DNA from 2 places in the Peribacillus sp. FW305-BF15 genome. Region 2 is predicted to be linked to the other one. Evidence: riboswitches for the same ligand, from Rfam matches in the RefSeq annotation. Region 2 holds a riboswitch; the other holds the start of a gene.

Region 1 (16,125 bases), on a different contig from region 2:
AGCGATCGTGCAATATGCCGGAACTCCATTTTTAGATACTTTAGCAAAGACTTTCGGAGCTTGGCCATTCAATGCCAGTGTGTAAAGCATACGACCTGCACTGAAAATCCCACTGTTGCATCCAGACATCGCCGCAGTGATGACCACAAAATTAATGATGCCTGCCGCTGCAGTGATACCTATTTTGGCAAAGGTCGAAACAAACGGACTGCCTAAGTCATCCAGTTGATCCCAAGGGAATACTGTCACGATGACGAATATGGCACCAATGTAGAAAATTAAAATGCGCCATATAATTGATTGAATCGCTTTTGTTACGGTCTTCGTTGGGTCTTTCGCTTCCCCTGCTGTGATGCCGATAAGCTCAACGCCTTGATAGGAAGCCACGACAAGTGAAAGCGCAAAGAAGAATCCTGTCCAGCCTCCCGTAAAGAAGCCGCCATTTTCCCAAAGATTCGATAATCCAATCGCATCCCCGCCATTCCCTATTCCAAAGAAGATAAGGCCCAGGCCGGCAACGATCATCAATATAATCGTTATGATTTTTATAAGTGCAAACCAGAATTCAAATTCCCCGAAGGATTTAACGGAAATGAGGTTGGCCGCTCCCAAGATGATCATGGCGACCACACCTGGTATCCAGGCCGGTAACTCCGGGAACCAATATTGCATATACAAGCCAACCGCAATGATTTCGGACATTCCGACGATTACCCATTGAAACCAATTGCTCCAAGCAGTCATATAACCTGCCAAAGGATGTATATAGCTGCTCGCAAAGGTTGCAAAAGAACCTGTAGTCGGTTCTAAATAAAGCATCTCACCCATGGAACGCATGATGAAAAATATAAAAATACCTGCAATGGCATAAGCAAGCATTACAGAGGGCCCGGTCCATTTGATCGTGCTCGCAGATCCCATGAATAACCCGACTCCGATGGTTCCGCCCAAAGCAATCATTTGAATGTGACGTGCTTCCAGCCCTCTCTTTAATTCCTTGTTCGACATGATTAACTCCTCCAGATGCAATATCGGTAATGCTTTTCTATCCTTACCATGAACTTATTGATTATTGCAGTTAGAAATGCTCTATCGAAAAAATACCAATAACACTTCATTTATGTTTTCTTATCTTATAATAGTAAATATTCTGTAAAAATACAATTGTATTTTTGAAATAAACAGTTGCCAATAATATCTTGTTGATTTTTCTAATCTAAAAATATCATTTTAAAAAAATGATGCTCAGTATTTTATTATAGTGATCGTTCATAATGAGTAGAAAACAATCACTTCTGCTTAGACCTTAAGTTTAATACAGACCACTATTAAACTACAGAAAATGCCTGTTTCATTTCAAAAAAAATTGTTGACCTACCGAAAAATAGATGATAGAATTCCAATATTATTTTATAAGCATAATGAAATGATCAAGCAGTGGAAAATCATCACTGACTGACATTTCTTCACAACCGCATACAAGCAAGCGATGAATGCTATGGATGACACTATAGCAGGAGCAGCTTCTGGAGAGACTGTACAAGATGCAGCGCCGAAGGATTCACAATCTCAGGCAAAAGGACAGAAGAGTAACGAATGATATATTGTTATTCTGAGCCCTTTAAGAGATTGGTATTATCCAATCTCTTTTTTTATTGTCCATATTGTGATTGGACTAAAACAACAAATGGGAAAGGCAAGCTGGACGACAATCACGTCCCTCTCTCCAAGACCATGCAGGTAAACATTCACTACCAGACTATAAAAACGGGGGCGTACGAATTGGCTAAACAAGAATTAAAAAGAGATTTAAAAAATCGACATGTACAACTGATTGCAATAGGAGGAACCATTGGCACCGGTTTATTTTTAGGTTCCGGAAAAGCCATACAATTAGCAGGTCCTTCCATATTATTCTCTTATATGATAATAGGGATTGCCTTGTTTTTTGTGATGAGGGCCCTGGGGGAATTGCTTTTATCCAATGCAGGGTACACATCATTCACTGAATTCGCAACTGAATATGTCGGTCCATGGGCCGGCTTCGTGACCGGTTGGACATATTGGTTTTGTTGGATCATGACCGCAATGGCCGATATCATAGCTGTCGGTGTTTATATGCAATATTGGTTTGATGTCCCTCAATGGATTCCGGCTCTGCTTTGTCTGGTCATTCTGTTAGGATTGAACCTATTGACCGTTAAGATCTTTGGCGAATTGGAATTCTGGTTTGCCATCATTAAAGTAATCACGATCATCGCCTTGATCATCGTAGGAATTTTCCTTCTGATCCTCGGCTTCAATACCAATACCGGAACGGTTTCCCTAACGAACCTTTGGAATCATGGCGGCATGTTCCCCAATGGCATTTCCGGATTCCTGTTATCTTTACAGTTGGTCGTCTTCTCATTTGTCGGTGTCGAATTGGTCGGGGTTTCTGCAGCAGAAACGGCGAACCCGCGAAAGAACATTCCATCTGCCATCAATAAAATCCCTGTCCGGATTTTGCTTTTCTACGTTGGTGCACTATTCGTCATTCTCTGCGTCAACCCATGGACACAACTGGATGCCACAAGCAGTCCATTTGTAGAGGTCTTTGCGTTAATCGGCATTCCAGTCGCTGCAGGGATCATCAACTTCGTCGTTTTGACATCCGCTGCTTCTGCATGCAACAGCGGTTTATTTTCAACGAGCCGAATACTTTATACGTTAAGCAGGAATGGTGAAGCCCCAGCTAAGCTGGAAAAATTAAATAAACAGGCTGTTCCGAGCAATGCCTTATTCACATCAACAATCGTTGTATCAATAGGGGCATTATTAAGCAAGCTGATACCGGAACAGGCATTTACTGTCGTCACTACCATCAGTGCCATCTGTTTCATATGGGTATGGAGCATTATCTTGATCTCCCATATCAAATATTCGAAAACAAGGCCTGACCTAAGAGCCAAATCGACTTTCAAGGCTCCTTTTACACCTTTTGTCAATTACGTCATTTTAGGCTTATTCCTGTTCATCCTTATTGTTATGCTATTCGCTGAAGCTACACGGCTATCACTGCTCTTGACCCCAATCTGGTTCATCCTCTTGGTGATACTATATAATTATCGAAAAAAAGATAGCTAAAGGAAATAAAGCCTTGAACTCAATATGAATTCAAGGCTTTATCTGCATATGAACATATTAGGCCTTCGGCTTTCTGCACACTTTTGCTAAAATATATCAGGCAACTGCATTAAATTTTATATCAAAATAGTGTAAGCTAATATATATTATCGGACCTTTTCCGTCATGTATGAATTTTCCATCCGGTTTGGTTCACCCATCCATCAGTGGCATTGAAGAATGAACCCCCATTGGTGGGCGTTTCACCTTATTTAAAACGGAGGGGGTTGTTTAATGAAGATTATATATATTCTTACACTAGTTCCTTTTATAGGCATACTGGGATTTCTACCTTTTGTTAATAAAATAGAACCATATGTATTAGGGATGCCTTTCAATATGTTCTGGATGGCTATGTGGGTGGTCCTTACCTCTGCCATACTCGGCATCATGTATAAGCTGGATCCCAGGAATCGGGAAGGTGACCAGGAATGAATATTGCTCTCTTAATCATTTTAGCATTTTTACTTCTATCGATATTTTTAGGAATACGCTCTTCAAAAGGAAAAGATATGGACTTGGAACAATGGACGGTGGGCGGACGCGGTTTTGGTGCGATATTCGTCTTTCTGCTGATGGCCGGGGAAATCTATACGACCTTCTCCTTCCTTGGCGGCAGCGGCTGGGCTTATGGCAAGGGCGCACCCGCTCTATATGTTCTAATTTACATTACTTTGTCTTACGTATTATCCTATTGGCTCCTGCCGGAAATATGGAGATATGCCAAAGAAAATAAACTGATGTCTCAATCCGATTTCTTTGTAAGCAAATATAAGAGTCCCAGTTTAGGAATTTTGGCTGCACTTGTCGGTGTGGTGTCGATGATCCCAGTGATCGTCGTGCAGCTAAAAGGATTGGGGATCATTGTCTCAGAAGCATCTTATGGTGCCATCTCAATGTCTGAGGCAGTTTGGATGGGGGCGATCAGCCTTACCATTTATGTGATGATCTCCGGTATACACGGATCAGTTTGGACCGCGGTCATTAAAGATATCATGATGGTCGCCATAATAGGATTTTTGGGGATTTATCTGCCGATACATTACTTTGGGGGATTTCAGCCGATGTTTGAAGCGGTTGATGCCGCCAAGCCTGGTTTTCTAAAGTTCCCTGATCAGGGGCTTAGCGTATCATGGTTCATCTCCACGGTAATATTGCTCGTATTCGGTTTCTATATGTGGCCGCAAGTTTTCAGCGCTGTTTATTCAGCACGCAGCGGCAAGGTATTTCGAAAGAACGCCATCATCAGTCCTTTATATACACTCATGCTGTTATTCGTCTTTTTCGTTGGGTTTACAGCTATATTGAAAGTGCCCGGACTCGTTGGTGCAGATGCGGACCTCTCATTGCTGCGCCTTTCGATTGAGACCTTTGATCCATGGTTTATAGGCATAATCGGCGGCGCTGGATTGTTGACCGCATTGGTGCCGGGATCCATGCTTTTGATGAGCGTCGCTACACTGCTCGCGAAAAACGTTTATAAGGAATTTGCACCTGACGTATCCGATCGCCATATTGTACGATTGGCAAAGTTCCTTGTGCCAATCATTGCCCTTATAGCCGTCTACTTCACCTTAAACGGCGGCGAAACGATGTCGGCATTAATTCTTATGGGATACAGTCTCATCACACAGCTCTTCCCATCCCTTCTCTTTAGTCTGAAAAGGAATAATCCGATCAATAAATTTGGCGCAATCGCCGGCATCATTACCGGATTGGCCATCGTAATCTGCATTACACTCAGTCAATCGACTATAGGGACCTTGTTTCCATCCTTGCCGCAAGCAGCAAAAGATTTGAATGTGGGAATCATTGCATTGGCAGTCAATTTCATTGTGATGATCACGGTGAGTATTGCTTTCAGAAAGCACGCGGTTCAGTTGGAACCTAAATCCGTTAACGATATATGAAGCAAATTTTGAAACTGGTTATGGATCAATAAACATTGGAGGCTCAGTCAAAAGACTGAGCCTTCCTTATTCTCGGCTTCCAAGCATGATGTCCTTTATCTCAATATTGTTGATGGGAAACCTCATTTTAGACTATTAATCTTTTCTGTTTATAAACAAATCCCCTATTTTAACTAATAAATACAACGAAAAAATAATCATCAAGGTTCTGGATACTACCAGGCCATCCATAGCTAAATCATATCCACCTCTTAATAAGACTTCCGGATTCAAACAAAAAGTAATCGATATTACGAAAGCTATTAAAATCAGGATAACACCGAACTGAGATCTATTTGACATTAACATTCCGCCTCACATTATATTTTTTCCAAATAATAGCATTATTTTTAGGGATAATCTACATTCATGGTCACTGGGGATGATTCAGTTGCATTAAAAATCCAAAATAAATAGCCACCCTGATAAAGAATGACTATGTATCATAAAATATGAAGCTTTCTTAGTAAAATGCATCGTATTGCTTCCGAGCCAACAAAAAATACTCTCTTCAGAAGGTTCGGGCTTTTATTCGTGAGTTTGGAGCAATTACTCGGGAATTTCATGCTTTTACTCGTGAGCTTGGAGCAAATACTCGGGAATTTCATGCTTTACTCGTGAGTTTGGAGCAAATACTCGTGACTTTCATGCTTTTACTCGTGAGTTTGGAGCAAATACTCGGGAACTTCATGCTTTTACTCGTGAGTTTGAAGCAAATACTCGGGAATTTCATGCTTTTACTCGTGTCCATGAAGCAAATACTCGTGACTTTCATGCCCGTTAAAGCTCATTTCAGTAATCCACTAAAGCCTTCCTGCCATCATTCAATTCTTTGATCACTTTCTTATATTTCTGCAACTCTTGTTCCAGTTTTTGTTTTCTATTTAAAATCATTCTCGTAACCTCTTTCGGGGAGGGCCCGCCTTGAATGCTTCTGATTTCCACAAAATATTCGGGAGAGATTATTTTTTTCCATTCATCTTCTGCTATGTTCACTGATACGAATTCATTGATGATCTTATTGATTTCTTGTGTGTCCCAATCATATAGCTCTTTCCCTTCACTAATCGACTTTTTTGCAATTGTACTTGCTATGGAATGGGCTTTTCTAAAGGATATGTCGTAATCTCTTGAAAGGGTATCCGCTAATTCAGTAATCGTTATACTGGATTTTGCGGCCATTTTCTTTGTATGTTCTTCATTTACTTTCAAAGTCGACATGACGGCATACATTAGTTTCATGACACGGCCTGCATTCGAAAAAGCCCGATATAAATGTGGCTGTAAATCATCTTCCGTATCGACTATATCACCAAATGGTGTATTGTGAATCATATTCATTGCAGCAAGTGCATCACCATACGCACTGCTTGCAATCGAACGGGAATGTTCAATGGAGACAGGATTCCTTTTTTGCGGCATGATGCTGCTCACTTGAACATAAGGGTCCGCCACGTGAAATGTACCAAACTCCCTTGTCACATGCTGCAGGAAATCTTGGATCCACCTTCCGGTATTGACCATGCAAGTCATGATGGCAGTTGCGGTTTCCAATAAATAATCTGCCCCGCCAATTGAGTCATAGGAATTTTCAATCACCGAATCAAACCCAAGCAGTTCAGCCGTACGGTTCCGACTGATCGGAAAACCGGTGGTCGTTAACGCGGCTGCACCCAAAGGGGATTGGTTAACCGTTTCATAGGCTGCCCATAACCGGCCAATATCCCTTTGAAGCACATCATAAATGGCTAAAAAGTAATGTCCTATTGTAGTCGGCTGAGCCGGTTGGGTATGTGTGTAACCTGTAATATAGGTTTCTGTATGTTTTTCAGCCTGCACCAAGAATGCTTCACTCAATTGGTTTGCATAGCCAACCAATTGGAGCAGATGACCTCTCAAAACAAGCCGGTACATCGCAACCCCCATATCATTACGACTGCGGCCGATATGAATCTTCCCTGCAAGTTCATGGCCGATTTCCTCACCGATCTTTGCCTCCATCATGAAGAATAAGTCTTCGAATTGGGGCTGATAGGTCAACTGAGCGAGATCTGTTTGGGCCACTTTCCGAATCCCATCAAGCATGGTTTTCGCCTCTTCATCTTTAATGATCTTTTGTTCCGAAAGCATGATGACATGTGCCCGATGAATATCGAACATTGCATCAAATAAGTAATCTCTTTGATCATTAAAAACAGGCATCAGAAGCTCTCTAACATAGGTTTTTCCGGGAAAGACACTACCTTCATTTTTGATAAATTGTTCAAGCCTGCTCATCTTTGAACCTCCGATTTATAAAGCTTTTTCCGCTTTGATTCCAAAAAACTTGTTCGAAATAAAGAGAATGATTACAATCAGCGTGATTTGAATCATCCCATAGGCAGCGGCCTGCCCCATATTGAACATCCGAAGCTGATTCATGATTTCAATGGATATGGGCCTGTTTGAAATCGTGTACAACAGGACCGAGGTCGGGAATTCCCCCACAGATTCGATAAATGCCAATAATGTCCCTGATAAAACACCAGGCATAATAATCGGAAATATTACCCTTCTGAAGGTATAAAACCACTTAGCCCCCAAGTTTCTGGCTGCTTCCTCAATCGAATCATCCAGCTGCTCCAGAACGGCATTAGTCGACCGGACAACGAGTGGAATATGCCTGATGAAATAAGCAAGCGGCAAAATCCAAAATGTGCCTACCAAGATTTGACCGAAAGAAAAAACGGTAGGTTCATTGAATGCGAATATCAAGTTCATCCCTATGACCGTTGCAGGCAACGCCCAAGGAATCATGACTAGAATATCGACAAAGCTTTTCCCGACGAATTTCCGTTTGACAAGTACATAGGACGCAATGACGCCAAACACCAGATTTGCCAACGTTGCAATAAACGCCATCAGTAAACTATTTCGTAACGGCTTGAAGATATTAGGGTCTTCAAACAAAAGCCTGTAATTTTCAACATTAAATACTGTGGGATACGTTTGAAATGTCCAGGTTCCATCCGGCACAAGTGAAAGTAAAAGAATCGTAAAGTGCGGTAAAAGCAGAATAATTACGCCGATGACCCCCGTTACGACCATCACCCATTTCATAACCGGGTTCTTCACTTCACTCCTGTGTGCCCCAATCCCTTTCGAGGCCATTCGATAATCCTTCCTATTCTGATACCAACGCATGAATAATAGAAATGAAATCGAAACGATGGATAGAATGACCGATTGGGTAGCGGCAATTTCCATATCACCATTGATTTTTGAAAAATAAATTTGCAGGCTTAACACCCTGTATCCGCCAGCTAATAAAAACGGAGCACTGAAAGAAGCCATCGATATCATGAAAACAAGTAAAGAGGCGGCAACGATTGCAGGTGTCAATAATGGAAATGTCACCTTCCAAAAAACCTTTAATTTATTTGCTCCTAAGTTATAAGCGGCTTCTTCAAGTGATGGATCTATTTTATTGATTGCAGCGGATACGGTCATATAAAAATAAACATACATCGTATAGGCATGCACGATAAGAATTCCCGGTACCCCGCCAATCTTGAATGGAACCTTATCGAGACCGAACAGGTCCTTGATGGCATTTGGAATCAATCCCGATTCTCCATATAAAAACATAAAGGCCATTACCCCTACCAATGATGGAAGGACAATCGGCAAAATCGCTGCTGATGAAAAGAAGCTTCTGCCGGGAAAATCGTAACGGTTAAAAATGAATGCGAGCGGAATGCCAATCAAGGCACTGACCAATACACTCAAAAAGGATATATAAACAGAATTCCAAAGAGCCTCTAAGTTCGTTTTCGATTCCTGTTCGAAGAAGTCCTGATAATTTCCAAGGGATATCGTTCCGTCTTTTTGCAGACTTTCAATAAAGGTCCTCAATGACGGGTAGAGTACATATGCTATGAGCACCAATACAACTGGTATAAGGAGCCAAACCGTCAATCTCGTATCACGATTTTTAATCATGGCGCATCACCGCTTATGACAGGGATAAGACGCAGCTGTTTCTCGGGAAGCTGGACATACACTTCCTTTCCTTGATAAAAGTATCCAAAATCATGGGTGTTAAATACGTCGACCCTTAGTAACACGTCTTGAACATCCACCATGACATTCACAACAGATCCAAAGAATTGGACGGAATTTATTTTACCTTTAAAGATATTCGTTCCTTCTTCGGTCACATCCAGAATCCTGATTGCTTCAGGACGAATCGAAACAGCAAGGTCAGCATCACTCTGTATGATTGAAATTCCGTCCCTAGCTTGATTTTCCACCTTCAATTTTATCGGTTTTTCACTAGTCTTAAGGACAATCTCTATATTATCTTGTTGAACTTTTTCAACTTGAACGGGCAAAAGATTAATCTCGCCTATAAAACTCGCCACAAAATCATTGGCCGGCCGATTATAAATTTCTGTTGGCGTCCCGACCTGGTGACATACACCATAATTGAACACAGCGATTCGATCACTCATGGATAATGCCTCAGCCTGATCATGAGTGACATAAATGGTGGTAATCTTATAATCACGCTGCAGCCTTAAGATTTCCACTCTCATTTCATCACGAAGCTTGGCATCCAGATTACTTAATGGTTCATCCAGCAGTAATATTTCCGGTTCAATGACCAGTGCTCTCGCAAGGGCCACCCGCTGCTGCTGCCCTCCGCTTAACTGGCTCACTTGACGATCCGAGTAGCTCTCCAGCCTGACCTTTTGGAGGGCATCCAGCACTCTCTTCTTTAAGTCAGCAGAAGAAACCTTTCTCACACGCAAGCCAAACGCTACATTTTCAAAAACAGTCATATGGGGAAAGAGGGCATAGTTTTGAAAAACCATGCCTGTATTTCTTTTCTCCGGAGGTACACGCGTCATATCTTTGTCGCCAAATCGGACGACACCTTTAGTTGGATAATAAAAACCGGCAATCATCCGAAGTGTTGTCGTTTTACCGCAGCCGCTTGGACCAAGAAAGGTAAAAAACTCACCTTCTTTGATGTCCAGATTTAACTGGTCAACAGCTATCGTTTTCCCGAAGGCTTTTTGGACATTCTCTATTTTTATTGACGCCATCCAAACGACACTTCCTTATTCTTTAATTTCTTTATCTCCGCTTTTAATATTTTCGTCCCAGTATTTCATCCACTCGTCACCTTTTTCCTGGAATGCATTCCAATCAATATCCATCGCTTTAATTTCCGTTTCCGTGATCCATTCAGGTAAACCCTTCACATCACTTCTGGTCGGAATCCTGTAAAATTCTTCTGCTAATGTTTTTGCGGCTTCTTGTGAATTCACGAACTCATAAAAGGCTTCAGCCGCTTTTGGATGCTTGGCACCTTCAACGATGGCGATACCTTCTGTCAATACTGGCGTTCCGCTTTCTGGAATGACGAACTCAAATGGATAATTTTTATTTTCTTTCAGCATGACGACATCTGGCATTGCCCAAACGGAAAGTGAGCCCTCTCCTTTGGCTACCTTGTTATACATCATTTCCGGATTCGCTGAATATTCCTTCGTGTTTTGGTCGAGCTTCTTTAACCAGTCATACCCTTCTTTCGGATCATTTGTATCCTTATACGTACGATAGATCATCGCAGAAAAAATTGTCCTCATCGTTCCGGAGGCTAACGGATAGCGGATGATGATTTCGTCTTTCCATTTCGGATCAAGCAGCTCATCCCAATCTTTCGGTACCTCGTCTTTTGATAATTCTTTGCTGTTATACATGATGACTTCCGGTGTCTGGCTCGTTCCTGTCCAATACCATTCCGGATCGCGGAATCCTTCATCGAGACTATCGGAATAGCTAGGCTTATAAGCGGCCAGCAGCCCATCATCCTTTGCTTGATTGAAGTTCGTGGAAGGTGCACCCCACCAAACGTCTGCCTGCGGATTACTTTTCTCTGAACGAACACGGTCAAGGATTTCTTGAGACCCCATATCAAGCCACTCAACATCAATACCATACTTATCTTCGAACTGCTTTTCGAATTTTGATAAAATATCTTTGCCATGCGGTGAATAAACAACGATTTTATCTTCGAGCTCACCCTTTTCGCCAGCATCCGAATTCGTTTTCGTATCTGTACCGTTACATCCCGAAATTAATAGTGCTGCCGATAAGGTCAGTACTGAAACAAGCGACCTTTTCCTATTTTTCATTAATATTCCCCCTCATCGCGAAAATTCAAAATGCCATCATGTTCCCTTAAAAATAGGGAAACCGCTCCAAGCACCCCTGCGTCTTCTCCCAGTTGTGAAGTTTTCATTTCTACTAAACTTGGAAGATATCGATCAACGACCTCCCGAATTCTAGGTAAAATGTATTCAGCAGAATTTAATACACCACCTCCTAAAATGATCACTTCCGGATTTAGCAAACTAGCCGCATTGACAATTCCGCAGGCTAAATGTTCGATGGCTTCATTTATGATGGCCATAGCTGCAGTATCTCCTTTTTTTGCTGCCAAAAAAGCATCCTCCCCCGATAGTTCGGAAGATTTGGCCCGTTCGAATAAAAAATGGTGAGGATCCTTGAGGACCTCCCTGGTGAAGTGACCGCCAATCGACTTGCCTCCTGCGACACTTTCCAAATAGCCGTATCTATGGAAAATCGGCTTGAATTCACGTTTTATATCCTCTTTGTCCGTCACCATATATCCCATTTCCCCAGCGGCACTGGAAGCTCCTCTGTATAACTGGTTATTCAAGATGATGCCGCTTCCGATTCCCGTGCCAACCGCAATGAACAGTAAATTCCGCTTATTTTGTGCATTACCCAGCCACTGTTCACCTAGTGCAGCCGCGTTTACATCATTGTCCAGAAAGATGGGGAAATCAAAATAACGCTTCGCTTCTGCTATAAATGGATATTGTACCCAGCCTAAACTCGGTGCCTCTATTACTAATCCGCTTGCCGTTTGCGTAATGCCAGGGATCCCGACTCCCATCCCCAATATCCTTTCCTTCACAATCTGATTCTTTGCAATTAACCGCTCCGTTTCAATCGCCATTTGCTTAAGCAGACCTGAATTTAAATAAGTGTTTGTTGAAAAACTAGTGTCAGCAAGGATGTTGCCGCTTAAATCGCTTAAAACGATTTTCACTTTCGTCCCGCCTATATCGACACCGATGATATAGGCAGCCTTTTCATTAAAAAAGAGCTGGATGGGCCTCCTCCCGCCTTGAGATGAGGATACTCCTATTCCTTTCTCGAATACCCATTTCTCCTGTATAAGTTCATCCACAGCCTGTGAAACAGTTGGTTTACTTAGCTGAAGCTTAACGGCGATTTCAGCTCTTGAAATGGGTGAACATTCTTGGATGCATTGAATGATCCTTTTTTTATTTACATATTTTTGATGACTGGGTGTCCTTTTAAAACTCATCACATCACGGCCTTACATTATTTAGTTAGTAAATCTTCCTAATTAAGTAAAAATATAACTTAAATAATTTCAACGCACAAGTTTTTTTCAGAACATTTAAAATGTTCAACTTTCAATAGTTACTTCGAATTATTTACATTTATAACCATTGGTGCTATTTATTAGATAGGTTTTTTATCTGGTTAGTTAGAAAACATTACTAACCTACATTTTTTTTATAAAAGTTGAAGGGGGTTAAAAGAAGAATGAAAAAAGCTTTGTTATCGTTGTTTTCCCTTTTGTTGGTTCTTGCATCATTGCCGCTTGGAGGCAGCGCTGCAAATCCTGATGATACCAACGTCGAATTATGGAATGCGGTCAAGCCGCTCGAAACGACTGTGACATTCTTGAACAGCGGTGCCCATCCCGATGATGAACGCAGTGACTTTCTCGCTTATCTATCGAGAGGGTTAGGGGTGAAAACATCCAGCCTGATTGCAAACCGTGGTGAGGGAGGACAAAATGAAATTGGGGATGAACTGGACAACGCTCTTGGAATCATCCGTTCTAGGGAAATGATAGAAGCTGCAAAAATCACCGGGGTTAAAGCCTATCATCTAAGCGAAACCACCTCTGACCCCATTTATGATTTCGGTTTCTCTAAAACACCAGAGGAAACATTACAAAAATGGGGCGAGGAACTCACATATGAACGGCTTATCCGCTTTATTCGGACGTATCAGCCAGATATATTGATGCCATCCTTTCAAAATGATGATACCCAGCATGGACATCATCGAACAATGACAATCCTAAGTGAACGTGCCTTTACGGATGCCGCCGACCCAACTGTGTTTCCACAACAATTGGAACAAGGTCTATCGGTATGGCAAGTGAAAAAGTTATATTTGCCCGTTTCCTCGGCAGATCAAGCAACCACTTCGATAGAAATCGGTAAATATGACCCAATATACAAAATGACTTACCCACAGCTTGGAGAACAATCCCGCTATCTGCACAAAAGTCAAGGCATGGGTTCTGATATCCCTGCAGCACCACGCCAGATCCATTTGGATTTGAAGCAAAGCGCGGTTGATACAAAAAGCGAGTCGGACCTTTTTGCAGGTGTACCTTACAATTTTACTGAATGGGCTGAAAAACTCCCCCGCTCAGCTTCAAAATTAAAAGGTGAATTTAGGTACCTGCAACGGAATCTGGACGCTGTTATTGAGTCTTATCCCCATGCTAAACGTGTTTTTTCAACATCCCAAAAAGCTCTTTCCAATGTTCGTTCAATGACTGTGCAAGTCAAAAAGGCAAAGCTAAGCCCTGCCATCAAAAACGACTTGCTTCATAAGCTCTCATTAAAAGAAGAGCAATTGCAAAACGTCAGTTATGTCTCCTCAGGGCTCGAGGTTCAAGCTGAAGCAGCTTCAAAGATTCTTACTAAAGGTCAAAATACGTACGTAACCATAACCATGAAGAATAACGGGAAACAAACATTGAAAAAAGTCGCTGCTGCATTGAACGTGCCTAAAGGATGGAAGACAAAAATAAAATCAAAAGATGTCAATCTGGCACCTAATAAATCTGCGACAATGACCTACCTGGTTGAAGTCCCTGAAGATGCAGCTTATTACCATGCCTATGATGAATCAACCATTACGACCAGCATTTCTTATAAATACGGGAGCACAAAAACTTCCATCAAGGAAGAATTGGATGGAACGATCGCCGTCCTTCCCGACGTTGCCCTTACCTTATCTCCTGAAGATATCGTCGTAAATACAGCAGATGTAAAAGAGGAAATCCCAGTGGCGGTGACCTTGAAAAACTATACAGAAGGAAAAGCATCAGCAAAGGTCGCTTTAAAAGTCCCTGAAAATTGGGGAGTTCATCCCCAAAATGCCACTGTATCATTTAATGAAAAATCAGAAGAAAAACAAGTGAAGTTCACCCTCAGACCGCCAAAGGCCATCCAAAAAGGCGAATATCAGGTGAAGGCTGCTGCCACTGTCAATGGGAAAACCTTTGATTCGACCATTCAGGAGATTTCCTATGACCATATCGGAACATTCTATTACCAATACCCAGCAGCTATCAATACCGTTGCATTTGAGCTTTTGAAGCCAGCTTCATTAAAAGTGGGGTACATTGAAAGCGGATTCGATAAAGTGGCAGATTATTTAAGCAATGCAGGGCTGAACATTACAAAGTTAACTGCAGCTGATTTAGCTGAAGGTGATTTAAGTCAATATGACACGATCGTTACAGGCATCCGTGCCTATCTATCGAGGGAAGATTTAAAGGCATATAACGCGCGCTTACTTGAGTATGTGGAAAACGGCGGACATCTCGTCGTGCAATACCATAAACCGGGTGATGGATGGGATGCATTGAAGACGGCTCCATATCCTCTTACCCTCGGGAATCCTTCGATTCGCTGGCGGGTAACCAATGAAAGAGCCACAGTAAACGTGTCGAAACCAGAATCGGCGCTTTTTACCTATCCAAATAAAATAACAAGTGATGACTGGAGCAATTGGGTCCAAGAAAGAGGATTGTATTTCCCAATGGAATGGGATGAACGGTATGAAACATTCATTTCCATGGCTGATCCGAATGAAGAACCATTTGATGGCGGTATCCTTATGGCTAAATACGGTAATGGCACCTACCTCTATACCAACCTTGTCCTATACAGGCAAATTCAAGGCCAGGTTCCAGGCGGATATCGAATCATGACGAACTTGATTAGTTACGGTGCCAAATAAATAAATAGAAACCTATGCATGTGCATAGGTTTCTTTTCTGTGACGTTTGCCCGATTGAAGCTGATATGAATCCTGACTGATAGGTTCCTGCTCTAAAAACAAAAAAAGTTATGCACAAAGATGAGGGAAAGGCTCATGCGTTTGGGGTTTCCCCTCATTTCCCGCATTGCTTTGTCCACACTTTATGCACAACTTCATTCATGATTTACGATCTTAAAAGCAGCCCGTTAAAGCACTTTGCTCAAGAATGCTTTGGTTCTTTCGTGCTGAGGGTTACCGAATAATTCATTCGGCTCATTTTCTTCCACGATATACCCTCCATCCATGAATATCACCCGGTCCCCGACTTCCCGGGCAAAGCCCATTTCATGCGTAACGACGACCATTGTCATTCCTTCTTTAGCAAGTTGTTTCATTACCTCCAAAACATCACCGACCATTTCAGGGTCAAGGGCAGAAGTCGGTTCATCAAATAGCATGATCTTCGGATTCATCGCCAATGCCCTTGCGATGGCGACCCGCTGTTTTTGTCCGCCGGAAAGTTCCCCCGGATAGCTATTTGCTTTTTCCTTTAGACCAACCTTATCCAATAACTCAAGCGCTAATCTTCCTGCTTCCGCTTTATCGGTGGCACGAATTTTAATAGGGCCCAAGGTTATGTTCTCCAAAACGGTCTTATGTGGGAATAGATTGAAATGTTGAAAAACCATTCCAACTTCTTGCCGGACTTTGTTTATATTGATTTTCTTTTTAGGATCGGTAATATCATGTCCGTTAATGACCACCTCGCCGCCGGTAACATCCTCAAGGAGGTTCAGGCAACGCAGGAATGTACTCTTTCCAGATC
Region 2 (16,232 bases):
CTCTTCTTCACGGATGTAGTCGGCAGGAAGAATTTCTTCGAGCGGAATAGTTGCAACATCCATTTCTGGCAGACTGTACCCGATCCGGCCGGAAGTACTGATTTCAAAAATGAGTGATTGATCTTGATTATTCATGTTGATCCCCCAATTCCTGCGCAAGTGCATCAATTTCTTCTTTTGTTCTTAGTTCAGTTACCGCAACCAGCATATGGTCTTTCAATTCAGGATAAACCGTCCCTAAATCAAAGCCGCCGATCATCCCTTTTTCAAAAAGGTTTTTATTGACCTCTGAAAACGGAGCAGGCAGTTTAATGACAAATTCATTAAACGAAGGACCGTCGAAAATCACTTCCACCCCTTTTGCCATAATTGCTTTTTTCGCATAATGTGCTTTTTGAATATTTTGCACGGCCATTTCTTTGACACCCTTTTTCCCAAGCGCGGTCATTGCAACAGAAGCGGCCAAGGCATTCAAAGCTTGATTGGAACAAATGTTGGATGTGGCTTTGTCACGGCGAATGTGCTGTTCACGAGCTTGAAGCGTCAGGACAAACCCTCTTTTTCCATTCTCATCGACCGTTTGACCGACGAGTCTGCCCGGAACTTTCCGTACAAGTTTATTAGTAACCGCAAAATATCCACAATGAGGGCCACCGAATGCCGCTGGAATGCCGAATGGCTGAGCATCCCCCGTTACGATATCTGCACCGAGTGCACCAGGGGATGTCAAAGCTCCCAATGCAAGCGGATTACTGGAAACGATAAACATGGACTTGACGCCATGAATGATTTCTTCCATTTCTTTCAATGGCTCGATCCGGCCAAAAAAGTTCGGGTATTGCACGATCACTCCTGCAATGTCATCATTCGCCAATTCCCTTAAAGCAGCTAAGTCCGTCACACCGTCTTTATGAGGAATTTCGATCACTTCCACGCGTTGCCCTTTTGCATATGTCTTCACAACTTCTCTTGATTCAGGATGAACGGTTCCTGAAATGAGAATCTTCTTCCGCCTTGTCTGTCCTGAAGCAAGCATCGCTGCTTCAGCCAGCGCCGTCCCGCCGTCATACATGGAGGAGTTAGCCACATCCATACCCGTCAATTCACATATCATCGTTTGATATTCAAAGATTGCTTGAAGTTCGCCCTGTGAAATTTCAGGCTGATACGGTGTATACGCCGTATAAAACTCAGAACGGGAAAGAACATGATCGACGATGACCGGCGCATAATGGTCATAGACACCCGCACCAAGGAAGGAAGCATAATTTTTAAGGTCCGCATTCTTTGCAGCAAGCCTTGATAATTCTTTCATTAATGCAGGTTCCGATTTAGCAGGCTTGATATCGTATTCTCCTTGAAAACGAACGCTTTCAGGGATATCATTGAAAAGTTCTTCAGCAGCGGATACCCCTATCGCTTCCAGCATTTCTTGTTTATCTTGCTCTGTCATGGGTAAATAACGATGTTTCATCTAATGACCATTCCCCTCTATTTACGTGGTTTTTTATAAAAAGGTGTTTGTATTATAGCGGCTTTCAAACGTTTGGAACGGATTTCCACTTCGACTTCCGCATCCAGCACCGAAAATTCCTTATCGATAAGTACCAATCCAACGTTTTTCTTCAATGTTGGCGATTGGGTACCAGTCGTGACCTCGCCAATGACTTCATCACCGCTGTAGACCTTATACCCATGACGTGGAATGCCACGGTCAATCATTTCAATTCCCACAAGCTTCCGGGGAGCCCCTTTCTCCTTTTGCTCAGCAAGAACGGCTTTCCCGAAAAAATCAACTTCCTTATCCACTTTTACTGCAAAACCAATCCCGGCTTCTATCGGGGTGATGTCCGCCGAAAGCTCCTGCCCATACAGCGGCAGTTTCGCTTCAAAACGCAGGGTATCACGAGCGCCTAAACCAATCGGCTGAACCCCCTCTTCCTTACCGGCATCCATAATCGCCTTCCAAAGGGCAGGGCCATTTTTACTGTCGCTATATATTTCAAAACCATCTTCACCAGTGTATCCAGTACGGGATACCAGCGTGGAGATACCGTTAATCATGACATTATCCTTGAACCTGAAAAATCCAATTTCACTTAAGTCAGTACTTCCCGATAGTTTTTGTAATATCTTCTCTGCAGCTGGTCCTTGAAGTGCCAGCTGTGTATAGTCACTTGATACATTCGTAATTTGGGCATCTTCCGTTAAATTCGCTTGAAGCCAATTGAAATCTTTTTCTGTATTCGCTGCATTGACCACGAGCAGATAGTCGTCCTCAGCCCTTTTATACACGATAAGATCATCAACCGTGCCTCCGTTTTCATAACACATGGCGGTATATTGGGCCCCACCCTGTTGCAGCTTTGATATATCATTGGTCAGCATCTTCTGTAAAAAGGAAAGGCTCCCAGGCCCCTTAACATCGACTTCCCCCATATGGGAAACATCAAATAACCCCGCTTTTGTCCGTACGGCTTCATGTTCATCCTTTATACCCGAAAATTGGACAGGAAGTTCCCAGCCGCCAAAATCAATCGTTTTACCTCCGTATTCACGATAAACCTCAAATAGTGGTGTTCTTTTTAAATTGGTCAAAAAATGACCCCCTTCAGATTTTTTTAAAAATTAATTGGCTTCATTATCAAAAGCTTCTTGTCATTACGCATCAGATACAAGCTGATTCATGATGTGAAAAAAGCACAAAAAAGGACAGAGAAAGCCCGTTTGAGCTTTTTCTCTGTCCTGAAACCTGAAAGTTTACCTATGTAATAGGTTTTCCCCTTTGGTGGCCGTCCCATAACGGGCGGCGCTCTCCAGAGTTGCGTCCAATAAGAGTTCTTTTGCCTGAGAGATTCACTGCTAAGTTTGCTCCTTCGGCGCTACATCCGTAGTCTCTCCCCTTATCTTCACCCGCATATAAATGGTCTACCATTGAAAGGAAGCGAATAAGCCCCAAGCATCGGTAAAACCTTTTAGCATAAATGGAATGCATTCTCTGCCAATTCTCCTAAAACTTCAGAAACCGTTTGACTGATCTCCTTCAGTAATCTTGGATAAATTAGGAGCCTATAGCCCATACTAAGAAAACGCGAACTGCATAATCGATGTACAAACATTCTTTGTAGCGTTTGGAAATTGGAATTTTCTAAATATACTTATATCCTACCCTAAGAAACTTATCTCTGCAATATCTTTTGAAGAGAAATATTTTTCTTACTTCACATATGAAATGTTCGGGTTTTGACCTTATATTAAGGAAATTATGATTTAAGAGGGAGTTATTTCTATGAAAATCAATATATCCTTCAATTCTGAATGGAATGACGAGTTTCTGCAAAAGATGGAAAATGACGGTCCATGGGGAAATTGGGAGCTTTATAAGTTGGCGGTTCAAATGGAGGAAAACCTTATCATCCCTGATTTTGAAGGTTTACAGGCGCCCAAGCACCTTCCTCAGTTAACCCCGCTTCCCCATCAATTGGAAGCGGCGAAGCAAGTAGTGGAAAAAATGAATGGAAAAGCCATTTTGGCTGATGAGGTAGGGCTGGGAAAAACAATTGAAGCAGGCTTGATCCTAAAAGAGTATATGATTAGGGGCCTTGTAAAAAAAGTATTGATCCTTGTTCCGGCTTCCCTTGTCACACAATGGGCATTTGAATTGAATACCAAGTTTCATATTCCGGCAGTCGTTCAGAGAAAAAGTTATGTCTGGGACTCCTGTGATGTGGTCATTTCATCCATTGATACAGCGAAACGCGCTCCACATCGAGATATCATCTTTACTCAGGAATATGACTTCATCATTATTGATGAAGCTCATAAACTTAAAAATAATAAGACGAAGAACTATGAATTCGTCCAAAATCTGAAAAAGAAATTTTGTTTACTCCTGACAGCCACTCCGATTCAAAATAAAGTCGAGGAGATATTCCACCTCGTTTCGTTATTGAAACCGGGCCACTTGGGAAATGCTTCGCTCTTTTCGGAAAAGTATAAAGGGAAAGGCCGGAACATCATTGAAGATGAACACCTAAAGGAACTGGTCAACACTGTCATGATTCGAAACCGGAGGGCCGATACTGGCATTGAATGGACAAAACGGCATGTAGAAACCATCACCATTGAATTTTCTCCAACGGAACAAGCATTGTATGATGCTGTTTCCAAATTCAAGCCAATTTCGGATGGATCAAAAGGAAGCGCTTTTTCGGCTCTCACTCTCCAAAGGGAAGCATGCAGCAGCAGAGAGGCTGTCTTTTATACATTAAAGAATATGAGAGATAAATACGATCAGCCTTCCCCTGATTTTTTGGCAAAGCTTGATGATTTATTTACTAAAGTGAATGAAACGGTCCAGAACTCAAAGGCTGAAAAAGCTTTGGAACTGATCAAGAAAATTGATGACAAAGTGATTATCTTTACGGAATATAGGGCGACTCAACTATATCTCCAATGGTACCTACAGCAGAATGGAATTTCTTCTGTACCTTTCCGAGGCGGTTTTAAGCGCGGAAAGAAAGACTGGATGCGTGAATTATTCCAAAAGAATATTCAGGTATTAATCGCAACAGAAGCTGGCGGGGAAGGAATAAACCTTCAGTTTTGCCATCACTTGATTAATTTTGACCTGCCCTGGAACCCAATGAGGCTTGAACAGAGAATTGGACGGATTCACCGCCTTGGTCAGGAAGAAGATGTGATGATTTATAACTTTTCCACGAAAAATACAGTTGAAGAACATATACTGAAGTTACTATACGAAAAAATAAATTTATTTGAAAAAGTAATCGGTGAATTGGATGATATTTTATCCAAACTGGATATTAACAACATTGAAGAATATTTAATTGATGTGGTCGGCGAGTCCAAAACAGAAGGCGAAATGAAAATCAAGATGGATAATTTTTCATCGTTGATCCAATTCGCTCAATCAATGAAGGAAGGTGAGGTTCATGCAGCAACGGGAAATTCATGATTTTTTAATCACTTTCTTTAAGGCCAATGATTGTGAAATACTGGATAATGCACCAACCCACCTTACAGTGCAATTGACGATTGAGATGGATAAAGAATTAATGAACAGACCCTTTTATTGGCATTATCTAGAAAAAACAGGAGGTGTTCCGAACCCGGCACAAATCACTTTCATTACCGATCCAGGACAAGCTCCATCCGATTTAAAGGGAGAAATGATTCATTTTGGCTCCCCTCGTCTTCACCAGATTATTCAATCAACCAAAAAGCTGGCAGGGTATACTAGACTTTTTGAGAATACGCCTCCATCAAAAGGCAGAAATAATCCTTTGTTTCCTTGGCTGACCCTGAATGTGAAAATATCCTATCAATGCGACCGCAAAAAAGATACTTTCATGTCAATCGGATTGAATTTAATCTCGGGTGAAATAATGGAAGGGTTTCACCATCGGGTTTTACCGATTAACGTCACCCCGAAAATACCGGATTACTCCTTTACGCTTTCACCTCTGATCATGCCCAAGAGTGGATTGGCAAGACTTGATACATACATCAGAACCAGTTTCGAGGATGATGACCATTCCTGGGCGGAGGAAGCAATGCTGCGCTGGCAGAATGACTTGAATTTATTGGAGCATTTTTACAAGGATATGGACGAAAAAAGTGAGAGCTATTATACCGAAAAAGAAGCACTAAAAGCACAATATGAACCCAACATCAGAATATCCATCATCAACGGAGGATTATTTTACCTTTCAGATAGGGCGTTGGGATAAGTAAAGAACAAAAAAACAGATGTCCAAGTTCAGGACATCTGTTTTACTTTTTGATCGTTTTCCTTATAAACATCGACAAAGCAAAAGGGACAATGCCAAACCAATGTGACATACCCTGGTTTTTATCCTCTTTTCTGTGAAGGCGTTTTTCTTTTCGTTCTTTTTTCGTCAGATTGAAATACTCGACAAGCTGCTGCGTCAGATATTTAATATAAGCGTTTGTAGACATATAAAATCATCACCCTACGCAAAGTATGTCCGGTTTACGCTTTTTTTATTCCTTTCCTTGCTCCCTTCACCGTAAACCTGTCGCGTTCCCTAATAAAATGGTGTTGATTTTGCTATTACACAGCTTGCTTCTCCAACCATTCTTTCACTTCCCCCGCTTCTTTATCGTATTGAATGATGACCCTGCCCTCTCGATCATTTTTAGTTTTGGAAGAAAACTCGATATAGACGTAAGGACCTTCTTGCTTCATTAAGGAATATCGCACCACACCATTGGGATATGATATTTCCCCCTGGATGATTTTCGGAATCTCTTCGCCCCACTCTGCCGTCACATCCTTGATGGCTAGATGGACAAGATGGTCGGCCACAAGCGACTCTTCCACTTCTTTATAAAACTTTTTATCAATGATAAACTGGTCGATCATTAGTATCGTGAACATGATGAAAACACTCGCCACAATCATGACCATCGGGAAAACGACTCCTTTTTGATTATTCATCAATTTTCGTATCATTCCTAAAGAAAGGATGAAATCTTCGACTGAAAGTAGTCCCTGCTTTATCCGTTATATTTATAACAATGACACTGCCATCCTTATTGACCTGGAATTCCGAAATGTTCTGCAAGATGACCTCATGCCCCATACCATCCACTCGTCTTCGGACCTTATCTTCATATTGTTCCAGCGATGCTAATTGTTCACCTGAAAGCAAATATAATTTATTTCCCATTACATCTTGTGCTTTGGAACTCCGGACCTCCTGCTTCATTTGCATGGTAAAGACCTCCCACTCCTTAGGATGCAATTTATCAACGGACCTCATCTGGGTGTGAATGATCGAGAAGAGCTGCAGAACAAAAAGCGACGTCGTCATTAAAATCAATAAAGAAAAAAGCAATTCAATCATCGTAAAGCCATCATTTTTTCGCAGCATCACAAATGGATTCCCAATTACCCGTTTCATGTTCATAGCGTACACACCCTTCAATCATTCCCGGGAAATCCCCATGGTCCTTCCAAAACAATTCAAAGCTTCTTTTTTTGTAAATGATCTCCTGACCAACTGCTTGAATCTCCCCATCCATGAACGCCGTCAATCTTTCATATAATAAATGGTGGGCTTCGGTCCTTATGGGAATATCTTTCCGCTGCGTCAATACCTCTTCAAGGATTGGTAAAATGGCAAGGGCCAATAATATACAAATAGAAAATGCGGCCATCAGCTCAAGGTAGACGTACCCTTTACAATTTCTCAATCCGGAACCTCCCTTTACCGATATTGAGGACCAGCTTGTACTTTCCCTTTGAGGTATCAATCATAATCGTTCCGGCTTTGGATGCATTTCCATATTGATTAAAATGAAAGCTGAACCCCAAAGTGCCGCTTAAAAACTGGATATCCTCTGGTATGCTTCTCTCTAAAACGATCCCCTCCTTATAAGACGAAACGGTATAAATCTTTTCGGTATTATCAATATGGAGGTAAATCAAGCTCTTATGACTGATGGCATACTGTTGAGCATAGAAAAGATCTTCATGAAATTGTGAAAGAAAAAGCCTATTTTCCATTCCTTTAGTGAAGCTGGGATATAGATTAGGACCGATGGAAATTAGGAGTACAAAAATAGCGAGGACAATAAGGGTTTCAGATAGTGTATACCCACCATCGGAATGCCGTATATTCACTTCTCTCCTACTCAACGACCGTTATCTTTCCTTTACTATCCAAACTAATTTCATCCCCATTAGGGCAGGATGTCTGTTTGAGATAGCCTTGACTTTCCAATTCACCGATACTTCCGGGCAGTTTAGCATTATCGATTTCATAAGCCTGCACCTGTGCTTGGGCCATCTTAACGAAAGCTTCACATCCTTTAGACTGGATTGTGGATTGGTTTTTCGTGATATTGGGGATTGTTATAATCAAAAGGATGGATATCACCAGTAAAACAATAAGCATTTCTATTAGGGTAAAACCACGTTCATTCATCACTTTCTTCAACATATCATCATGCTCCTAAAAGATCTGAATACCAGATGACCTTCGGGCATTTTCACCTCCGGAATACAAAAATGAAATCCTATAAACCTTCGAGCAGTGAGAACATCGGCAGCAAAACCGCCAAATAAATGGACACGATCAAAAGACCTATCAGTGAAAACATTAGAGGCTGAATGATTTTCAAGATTGCATTCATTCTCTCTTCAATTTTCTCCAGTATAAAACGACTGTAATGAAGTAACTCGGCATCAAGTCTGCCGTATTTTTGACCATTTGCAGCGACCACCGGTAAATTCCCATCAAAATATGGGAGCTCCCGAAAAATCATTTCAAGTGATCTGCCCTCGATCAGATCATCCTTGATGATATTGCAAAGTTTTTGGTAAAAAGGCTGCTGTTGATTTATCGAGAATAATTTGATGCTATCGTTAATCGATAGTCCTCCGGAAAGCAAGCCACTGAATTGGCTTGCAAAAAAATATGTTTCGTATAATTTGATGAACGTCCCGAATATCGGAATTCCCATCAAAATCCTTCGCTGCCTTAATGGGCATAATCCATTGAACCAAAATCGTTTGAGTGCATACAAGAATAGGAGCAATCCGAGTAATAAAAAGGGTAGGGCTGGAAGAATGAACGTGGAGGCTGACATTAATCTTAAGAGAATATGCTGATCGACATCCATCGTGAAATAGATGGTCTGGAATTGGGGAAGGAGAACACTCTGAAGAATATAAAAAACGATGCTTACAAAAAAGACTAAGAATACGGGATACACCATTAACTTTTTTACTTTATCCATATCCTCGATTCTTTTCTTCCAATATCGCCCTCCTTCTTTCAACGCCCGTTCCAGGTCGCCATATTGTTCTCCATAAAATATATAACTTACAAGCTGCGGATGAAAATTAAGATGGATCAGCACCATGTGCAACGGGTAGCCGTTCCTTAAATCGGCTATAGCCTGAGTGAAGTCTTCCGCTTTCTTCTTTGATTCCTGAAACTCAAGAAAATGTAAAGCTTCCGCCAAAGGATAACCATGATTCAATAATTCACCTAGCTTCGAAATAAAGACCGCCTGCTCTTTTACCTTCCATTTACTTTTTGGTTTCATGGTAGACCAGCCGTTCATATTCCTGAGATCCCACATAGCCCATCGCAACCGCTTTTCCGATTTCATCCTTTAATTGGCGGTAGCTGACCGTTGCCATTTCTTTTTCATCTCCCATTATCCGGAGAACTTCAGCCAGACTTTTTCCATATAGCAATTCATATACACTTGCCCTTTTATTCCTTGCAGTCATTTTGCAAGCTAAAGCACAGTCCCCTTTACACGGAAGACATCGCAATTCAACCAGCCGCTGCGCTGTCACGCCAATCAAAGTCTGTTCAACCTCAAGTAAGCTGACACCAAATTCCAGTAATCTGGAGATGGCGCCCTGGGCGTCCCTCGTATGCATGGTCGTTAGTATCAAATGACCGGTTAATGCGGCACGGACTGCGATTTTGGCAGTTTCTGCATCCCGGACTTCCCCAACCATGATCACGTCCGGGTCATGCCTCAGAGCAGCTTTTAGGCCGACTGAATACGTAATGCCCGCCTTTTCATTGATTTGGACTTGCAATACCTTTTCGGATACATTTTCAATGGGATCTTCAAGTGTAATGATATTTCGATTGATCATCTCATGGGCGTGGTGAAGCAGGGAATATAGTGTCGTGGTTTTCCCACTGCCGGTCGGGCCGGTAAATATGAGCATGCCATGGGAATGCTTCAAGAGTGCAATCAATTTTTGAACGGTGTTTGGAAATAAGGATAACTGTTCTAGAGGAAGGATATTCTGTTGGGGTATTAAGCGGATGACCAAACTTTCGAGATGGGCAGTGGGTAAAGTGGAAAGGCGGAGTCCGACCACCTGGTTAGCCAAATTGATGGTGATGGCACCACTCTGGGGCCTCCTTTTCTCCCCTATATCCATCGAGGCAAGGAACTTCAAATGGGCGATCAGCCTTTCAGCTTCAAAGAATGATAATGTTTCCTGGGGAACAAGCTTATTGTCTATCCTGAATTGGATGTGAGGCCCCTCTCCGCGAAAAAAAATGTGGATATCCGATGCCGATTCCACGATGGCACGGGTTAGTATTTTTTCTGCAGTCTTTTCAATCGATATCAATTCATTCATCACCTCCTATGTTTCTTGTTTTATTGATTCGACAATCCACGACAAATTCCTGCTTCAGAATAAAAAAAATTCCCGAAAAACTTCGAGAATCATCTCACATGCTTATTTTCAAATCAAGTCTCCGGGAAACCAAATTTCTTAATGCATCTACATTATGGCCAATCACCAGTTTTTCCCCGTCTATGAGAATGGGCCTTCTTAATAACTTCGGTTCTTTTGTTAATAATTGGATGACATCAGAAAGCATCATTTCGTCAATATTAACTTGTAAGTCTTTGTAAGCTTCACTTCTTGTCGCCAAGACTTCATCAAGTCCCTCCGATGTCAATTCAAGAATTTTTTTTAACTCCGCTACAGTTGGAGTCTCTCTGAATAAATGTCGCTCATCGAAGGAAACTTGATTGGCGCTTAACCATTTTTTTGTTTTGCGGCAAGATGTACAGCTTGGATACGAAAAGAAAGTTAACTGTGCCATACTAATCACTCCCCGTTCACATTTTGTATACATTTATAGTTTATACAATTATTGTACAATGTTTGTATAATTAATGTATACATATTTGCTTTATAAAACCGTTTTAAATGTGAACGTTTTTTAAACTAAAGAGTGTTTGCCCTTTCCCTTATTCCATTTTTTTCTGCCTGCATTATAATGGACATAGGTAAACTATGGAATAGCAGGAGGGTGTAATGGAACAAACGTTAAAAATAACAAACGTGTTAGCTGATCCCACCAGATATTATATATATCAGCATATAGTGAACAACCATGGTGATGTATCGGTACAGGAAATCGCCGATTCATTCAACATCCATCCAAATGTTGCCCGTCTACATTTGTCAAAACTTGAGGATATCGATATGTTGACCTCGATTTCCCGAAAGACCGGGAAAGGCGGCCGCCCAAGCAGACTTTATCGATTATCTGACAAAGTCATACAGCTTCATTTTCCATATAGGAACTATCAGCTGCTTGCAAAGATTGCCGTCCAGTCGATGATGACATTAGGGGAACAAGGAAAACAGGCTCTTTATGCAACGGGAAAAGTATTCGGGGAGGAATTGATCAATCAGCAACTTGCCCTGAACTCGACATCGATCGATCGGCTTGCTTTTGCGGAAAAAGTCAACATGCTTAAAAATGCAGCTACCATTGCAGGGTTATCTCCTGAAATACAAGCAAGCGAAGAAGAAAATAAAATATCCTTCCGTATCTTCAATTGCCCGTTTAAGGAAGTTACTGAAGTCGAGCCAGGAACAATCTGTTCCATGCATAATTCATTTTTAAAAGGTATTTTCGAAGCCTTGTTTGAGAATGTCACTATTGTGGAAATAGAAAATATGATGTCCAATTGTGCAGCATGCTCATACCAGGCTTCGGTTCTCACATAGAAACAAAAGGCATCCTTTACATTACCTTACAATTTCATTTATAATTATTTAGAATGTACACGACTAGACATAAGGAGGGATTCGGATGGAACGCATGTTCAGAGTATGTGGATTTTGGACAGGAATTATGGCCATTTTCTTTTATCTTGGCCATATGCATCAAACGTCTTTGCTTTTCTTTGCACAAACGATCTTTTTTGTACTTTTAAGTTATTTGAAATTATCCGAGCGCATGTATATCTATGTTTTCGGCGCCTATCTTACCGTTTTCTTTGCAGGATTTTCCTACTGGAGCGTATTTATGATGACTCCGGGTGCTGCTCATTAAGAACAAGCAATATTACATAACCCATGAATTTGGATTCATGGGTTTTTACTTGTCACCATTCAGGAAAGATCCTTACACCATCTGCTAAATTCTTCGATTGAAGCAACACTTTGAAATGTTCACTAAATCCCCCAGGAACGATCAGCCCCCGGATTGCCCGATTACGCTTTGCCGTTTTCGAGAATGGATCAGTTCCTTGATGGTCCTTCAATTCCTCTAGTATCCCTGCTTTAAGCAAGAATTCATTTTGAAGAAAAAGCCCTCGATTGGAAAGATCCTTTCTTTTTCCAATCTCGATTAATGTGTCAAAATGGATATGTGTCGTCAGATCCATATCACCAGGATACATAAGTGCATCTTTAATCATTTGATGCCGATAATAGCCCCTCAAGCTCCCTTGAAGATGAGCAGGCTCCTTCCATTCCCTATCGGTATAGCCATAATCAATTGTAAGGAGAATACCCATTTCGATACAGGAAACGATCTTTTCATATTCACGGATCATGTTTAGCGGAACTTCGTATCGTTGTTTTTCATTTAAGGTGATTTTTCGTTCAGTAAGGTAAGAAAGAATGTCAGGGTTGTCCAAAGGTTCTCTCTCTTCTACCAAATCTCCTTCCTTTTCAGTGACGAATACCTCTACCAAGGCTCCCTTATACTTTTCAATGACATACACAGGCAACGCGTCGAAAAGTTCGTTTGAAAAGACGATTCCATTTACATTCGTCCATTTATCTAAACTGGCAGCAGAAACTGCCTGTTTGAATATCCCTAAACGTTCGTGCTGAATCTTTCTATGAAATGGACTGCCATCCACAAGAACATAAGTTAAAGAGTCCCATATCTCCGGTTCCGTTTCTTTTATGTAAACGAGGATGTCATACGCCAGTTTACCGTCGCCTGCGCCGACCTCGATGATTCTTGGTGAAACTCCGCATCTTTTTATCAAATATACGAACCATCTCGCCAGTGATCTCCCAAATGCATCCCCAACATTGCCGGACGTATAAAAATCCCCTCTTGGGCCAATCTTCTCTTTTGCGCGTGCATAGTAGCCTATTTTTGGCGTATATAAAACAGCATCCATATAGTCATTATAGGAGATTCTTTTTTGCGGGCTTCCTGCAATCAATTCCTTTAAATGATTTTTCAACACAACAGCCTCCATCTCCATGATTTTCCACCTAACATAGTAAATAAGTTTTTTTAACGACATTTATACATGAACACAAATTTAAAGTTCACAAAATGTTCAAATTTTTATCTCGCAGTTATAACAGTGCATCCACTGAATGAATTTAATAATAGGCATCTTACTTCAGAGGAGGTTCAAAAACATTGGGGTAGACCCTGTTTTTTTATATTCAGTATAGTTCCGGATTTGAACCATTTCAATATTTTTACATAATTAAGAACTTAAAAAACAGGTGCCATAGCGGCACCTGTATAAGTAATTATCTCAAAAAGGGATTGGTATTCTTTTCATCCAGAATCGTTGTGACAGGGCCATGACCTGGAAAAACGATAGCATCATCAGAAAGTGTCAGCAGCTTCGTTTCAATGCTATTTAAGAGCACTGACTCGCTTCCGCCTATTAAATCGGTTCTGCCAACGCTTCCTTGGAACAAAACGTCCCCAGAAAAGAGGAGACGTTCGTCCTTCACATAATACGAAACGCTCCCTGGTGAGTGTCCAGGGGTTTCGAATACTTCGAAAGTGAATCCTCCAATCGTAAGCTCTTGCTCATTTGCCAAGATGTGATCGGCAGGCTTCATTCGCATTGGATTTTCAGGGAACCAGTTTTGAGAACCATTCAATGCTGGATCAAGTAGCCACTTGGCCTCTTTTTCATGAATATATGCAGGGATTCCATAATGATCCCGAATAGCATCCAGAGCACCGATATGGTCAAAATGTGCATGTGTCAATAAAATCGCTAAAGGCTTTAAATTTTTTGTTTGTATGTACTGTATGATTTTCTGTGGCTCTTCACCCGGATCGAAAATGATGCAATCCTGTCCATCGGAAACTACATAACAATTCGTTTGCAGCGGGCCTAGAGGAATTTGTGTCCATTTCATTTCCATCAACTCCAATATGATTTTCTATCTTTATCTTACACTAATTAAGCTGCTAATGTTAATCCAGTTTACTCATGTCATAGAAGTGTCACCTATTAAGCCTCGACAAATAATTGAAAAAATATTAAGATATTAACAAATGCAATCTTTTCTACATATTTTTGGTAGTTGCTTTATTCTCTGGGTATATTATTAGGGATTAGGTATTCATTACGAAAAAAGGGGGTTTTGACATGATATTAATGGTTGTTTTCGGACTTGTGGCTATATTAGGAGTAGCAGCTGTGTTTACCTCATTAAAAAAGAGAAACTTCTTAGGATTCATTTTTGCAGCCGGCAGTGCAGTCGTGTTTGGCTGGTTCACTGTCATGACTGTCATCAACAGCGGTTTTCCTGTTGCCCATTGAAGAAAAAAGCTCGCCATCCGGCGAGCTTTTGTTTTAGGTTATCATGTTTGTTTGAACAATCTTTGTATTTGATGGGTTTTCATATCAATGATTTTCTCAAATTGATATCCATATAAGCAGAAGTTGCCATCAAGCGAACAGCTTAATGGTTCATTTTCCATGTCCTTCATCAATTCTTCTTGTGTGCCTTTTTCCCAATTAAATTTAGTTAAGGTAAACCTTCCCTCATATTGGTCCGCATCTTTTGATTCATTAGGAATAAACGTTATGAATTCCTTGTTTTTTTCAATGAAATCATAGGATGGAATGACCCAATCTGAAAAGCTTTTCAATAGTGGCACGGAAAAAGAGTGGATCGGCTTGTTTGTTGGATCATAAAATGCATATGTACCCCGATCTTGTTTTTCTGTCTCCACTTGAATCGTCATCAGCGCTTGCTTCATTTTTTTAAAGTGAATGACATCGAGCATAAGGCTGTCTGCCCCATCCCCATGCAGCGCTTTTCTTTCTAGGGGAGCCGTCAAAGCAGGTTCTTCTTTGTCCCAATCCAAAAACATCAAGTCATTTTCACTTGCCCATTGAGCAAAGGGCTGTGGAAAGTCCAGGGTTTCCAAAGTTTGTTCATCTGGATTCAATACATAACTGCTGTATGTCCAATCTTCATAAAAGCTCGATACAAACAACCGGCCATCTTTAAATGAATTCCACTCATAAGCTAATTCATAGGCTGGGATTGCCACGGAATACAATGGATTCCCCGTTTTATCGAGTATTGTGATTGATGCTTTATCCGAAGAGGTAAAGGACGACAACAAAATATGCGTACCAGACGGACTGATCGATACTTCAGAAAACGCAAAAGCCGGCTGATAGAAAACGGAAGTTTCATTCGTTTCCAAATTCCATGCCATCAACTGGGATAATTCATTACCATCCCGCTTCACAGAATATAAAATGGTTTTTGAATCCAGCCATCCAAAAATGGCTTCGATTTTTTCCGTTTCTGCGGTCGGGACCTTTAAATTGCTTACTGAAGTTTCCTGGTTAGATTGGGAGTGTTCTTTTTCCGTATCATTTACGGGTTTACTAAGGTCCTTGGAAGGCTCACAAGCCGAGATAAGAAGGATAGTGGAGATAAATAATGGGACGAAACACAACATCTTACAAATGGAAAGCCGCATACAAAGTGCTGCTTTGGATACTTTAATCTCCACACACCTCCCACTTCAAAACTAAAACGCCTGGCATATGTGAGCGAGACATTAGAAAGAGAGTAAGGATTAACCAATCGAGTCCTTACTCTCTTTCATTATAAAGTAAAAAAGAGAAAATGTGGCGGATAATGATCTTATATTTTTTTGGAAGTATATTCCTTAGGGGGAATGCATCACATATATAGGCCTGCCATCAAAATCTTGACGGAATCTTCATATATACCAGGCAAATGGGATAGCGGAAGCGGATTGATGCCCTTTCCCAGTTCGATTGTGAATCCCTCGCGTTTGAATTCCTGAATGAACCAATCTTTAAACCCAGCATGGCTGTCAACGTATTTTACGGCCCGATATCCGCTGCGCTCCTCAAACTCCCTCGCAACATTCGCTGCCTGTTCAGGTTCATGTCCCTCATATCCCCAATAGAATTCTTTTCCCTGGGTGTGAAGTGCAAGCACTCTTTCAAAATTCCGTCTTATTGCCAGCTCCTTCATGGCCAATGCTTCTGGTTCTGATAACGCGGTTTCTCCTGGAAAATCCCTCGGTGCAGGGGCTTTTGGAATCTTTCTGCGCTTTTCAACCTCCCAGTTAGCAGGATATTGGTTATTCAGGTCTACACCGCGTATATTGGCTTTCCAA

The links. Region 2 has a riboswitch for glycine ahead of gcvT (glycine cleavage system aminomethyltransferase GcvT). Riboswitches for the same ligand answer to the same signal wherever they lie in the genome.
Region 1: linked by a shared signal. The riboswitch ahead of AC3WLU_RS25785 (amino acid permease) and the one ahead of gcvT (glycine cleavage system aminomethyltransferase GcvT) in region 2 are both predicted to bind glycine.

What each region holds. Positions count from the first base shown of each region.
Region 1 covers NZ_JBYSYV010000043.1:747-16,871, forward strand. Annotated here, with positions in the region: gene AC3WLU_RS25780 (amino acid permease) at 1-1,008, opposite strand, end outside; glycine riboswitch at 1,517-1,595, shown strand; gene AC3WLU_RS25785 (amino acid permease) at 1,783-3,126, shown strand; gene AC3WLU_RS25790 (DUF3311 domain-containing protein) at 3,400-3,600, shown strand; gene AC3WLU_RS25795 (sodium:solute symporter family protein) at 3,597-5,075, shown strand; gene argH (argininosuccinate lyase) at 5,907-7,391, opposite strand; gene AC3WLU_RS25805 (ABC transporter permease) at 7,407-9,095, opposite strand; gene AC3WLU_RS25810 (ABC transporter ATP-binding protein) at 9,092-10,204, opposite strand; gene AC3WLU_RS25815 (extracellular solute-binding protein) at 10,220-11,299, opposite strand; gene AC3WLU_RS25820 (ROK family transcriptional regulator) at 11,299-12,525, opposite strand; gene AC3WLU_RS25825 (NEW3 domain-containing protein) at 12,771-15,278, shown strand; gene AC3WLU_RS25830 (amino acid ABC transporter ATP-binding protein) at 15,506-16,125, opposite strand, start outside.
Region 2 covers NZ_JBYSYV010000007.1:219,597-235,828, reverse strand. Annotated here, with positions in the region: gene gcvPB (aminomethyl-transferring glycine dehydrogenase subunit GcvPB) at 1-135, opposite strand, end outside; gene gcvPA (aminomethyl-transferring glycine dehydrogenase subunit GcvPA) at 128-1,474, opposite strand; gene gcvT (glycine cleavage system aminomethyltransferase GcvT) at 1,492-2,598, opposite strand; glycine riboswitch at 2,739-2,822, opposite strand; glycine riboswitch at 2,826-2,913, opposite strand; gene AC3WLU_RS09905 (DEAD/DEAH box helicase) at 3,290-4,978, shown strand; gene AC3WLU_RS09900 (YqhG family protein) at 4,956-5,753, shown strand; gene AC3WLU_RS09895 (YqzE family protein) at 5,797-5,982, opposite strand; gene comGG (competence type IV pilus minor pilin ComGG) at 6,098-6,484, opposite strand; gene comGF (competence type IV pilus minor pilin ComGF) at 6,477-6,956, opposite strand; gene AC3WLU_RS09880 (hypothetical protein) at 6,904-7,242, opposite strand; gene comGD (competence type IV pilus minor pilin ComGD) at 7,229-7,672, opposite strand; gene comGC (competence type IV pilus major pilin ComGC) at 7,680-7,991, opposite strand; gene comGB (competence type IV pilus assembly protein ComGB) at 8,068-9,102, opposite strand; gene comGA (competence type IV pilus ATPase ComGA) at 9,086-10,171, opposite strand; gene AC3WLU_RS09855 (Spx/MgsR family RNA polymerase-binding regulatory protein) at 10,266-10,646, opposite strand; gene AC3WLU_RS09850 (helix-turn-helix transcriptional regulator) at 10,862-11,563, shown strand; gene AC3WLU_RS09845 (DUF2626 domain-containing protein) at 11,649-11,891, shown strand; gene AC3WLU_RS09840 (class I SAM-dependent methyltransferase) at 11,944-13,065, opposite strand; gene AC3WLU_RS09835 (MBL fold metallo-hydrolase) at 13,346-13,972, opposite strand; gene AC3WLU_RS09830 (DUF2759 domain-containing protein) at 14,206-14,379, shown strand; gene AC3WLU_RS09825 (YqgU-like beta propeller domain-containing protein) at 14,421-15,593, opposite strand; gene AC3WLU_RS09820 (M14 family metallopeptidase) at 15,767-16,232, opposite strand, start outside.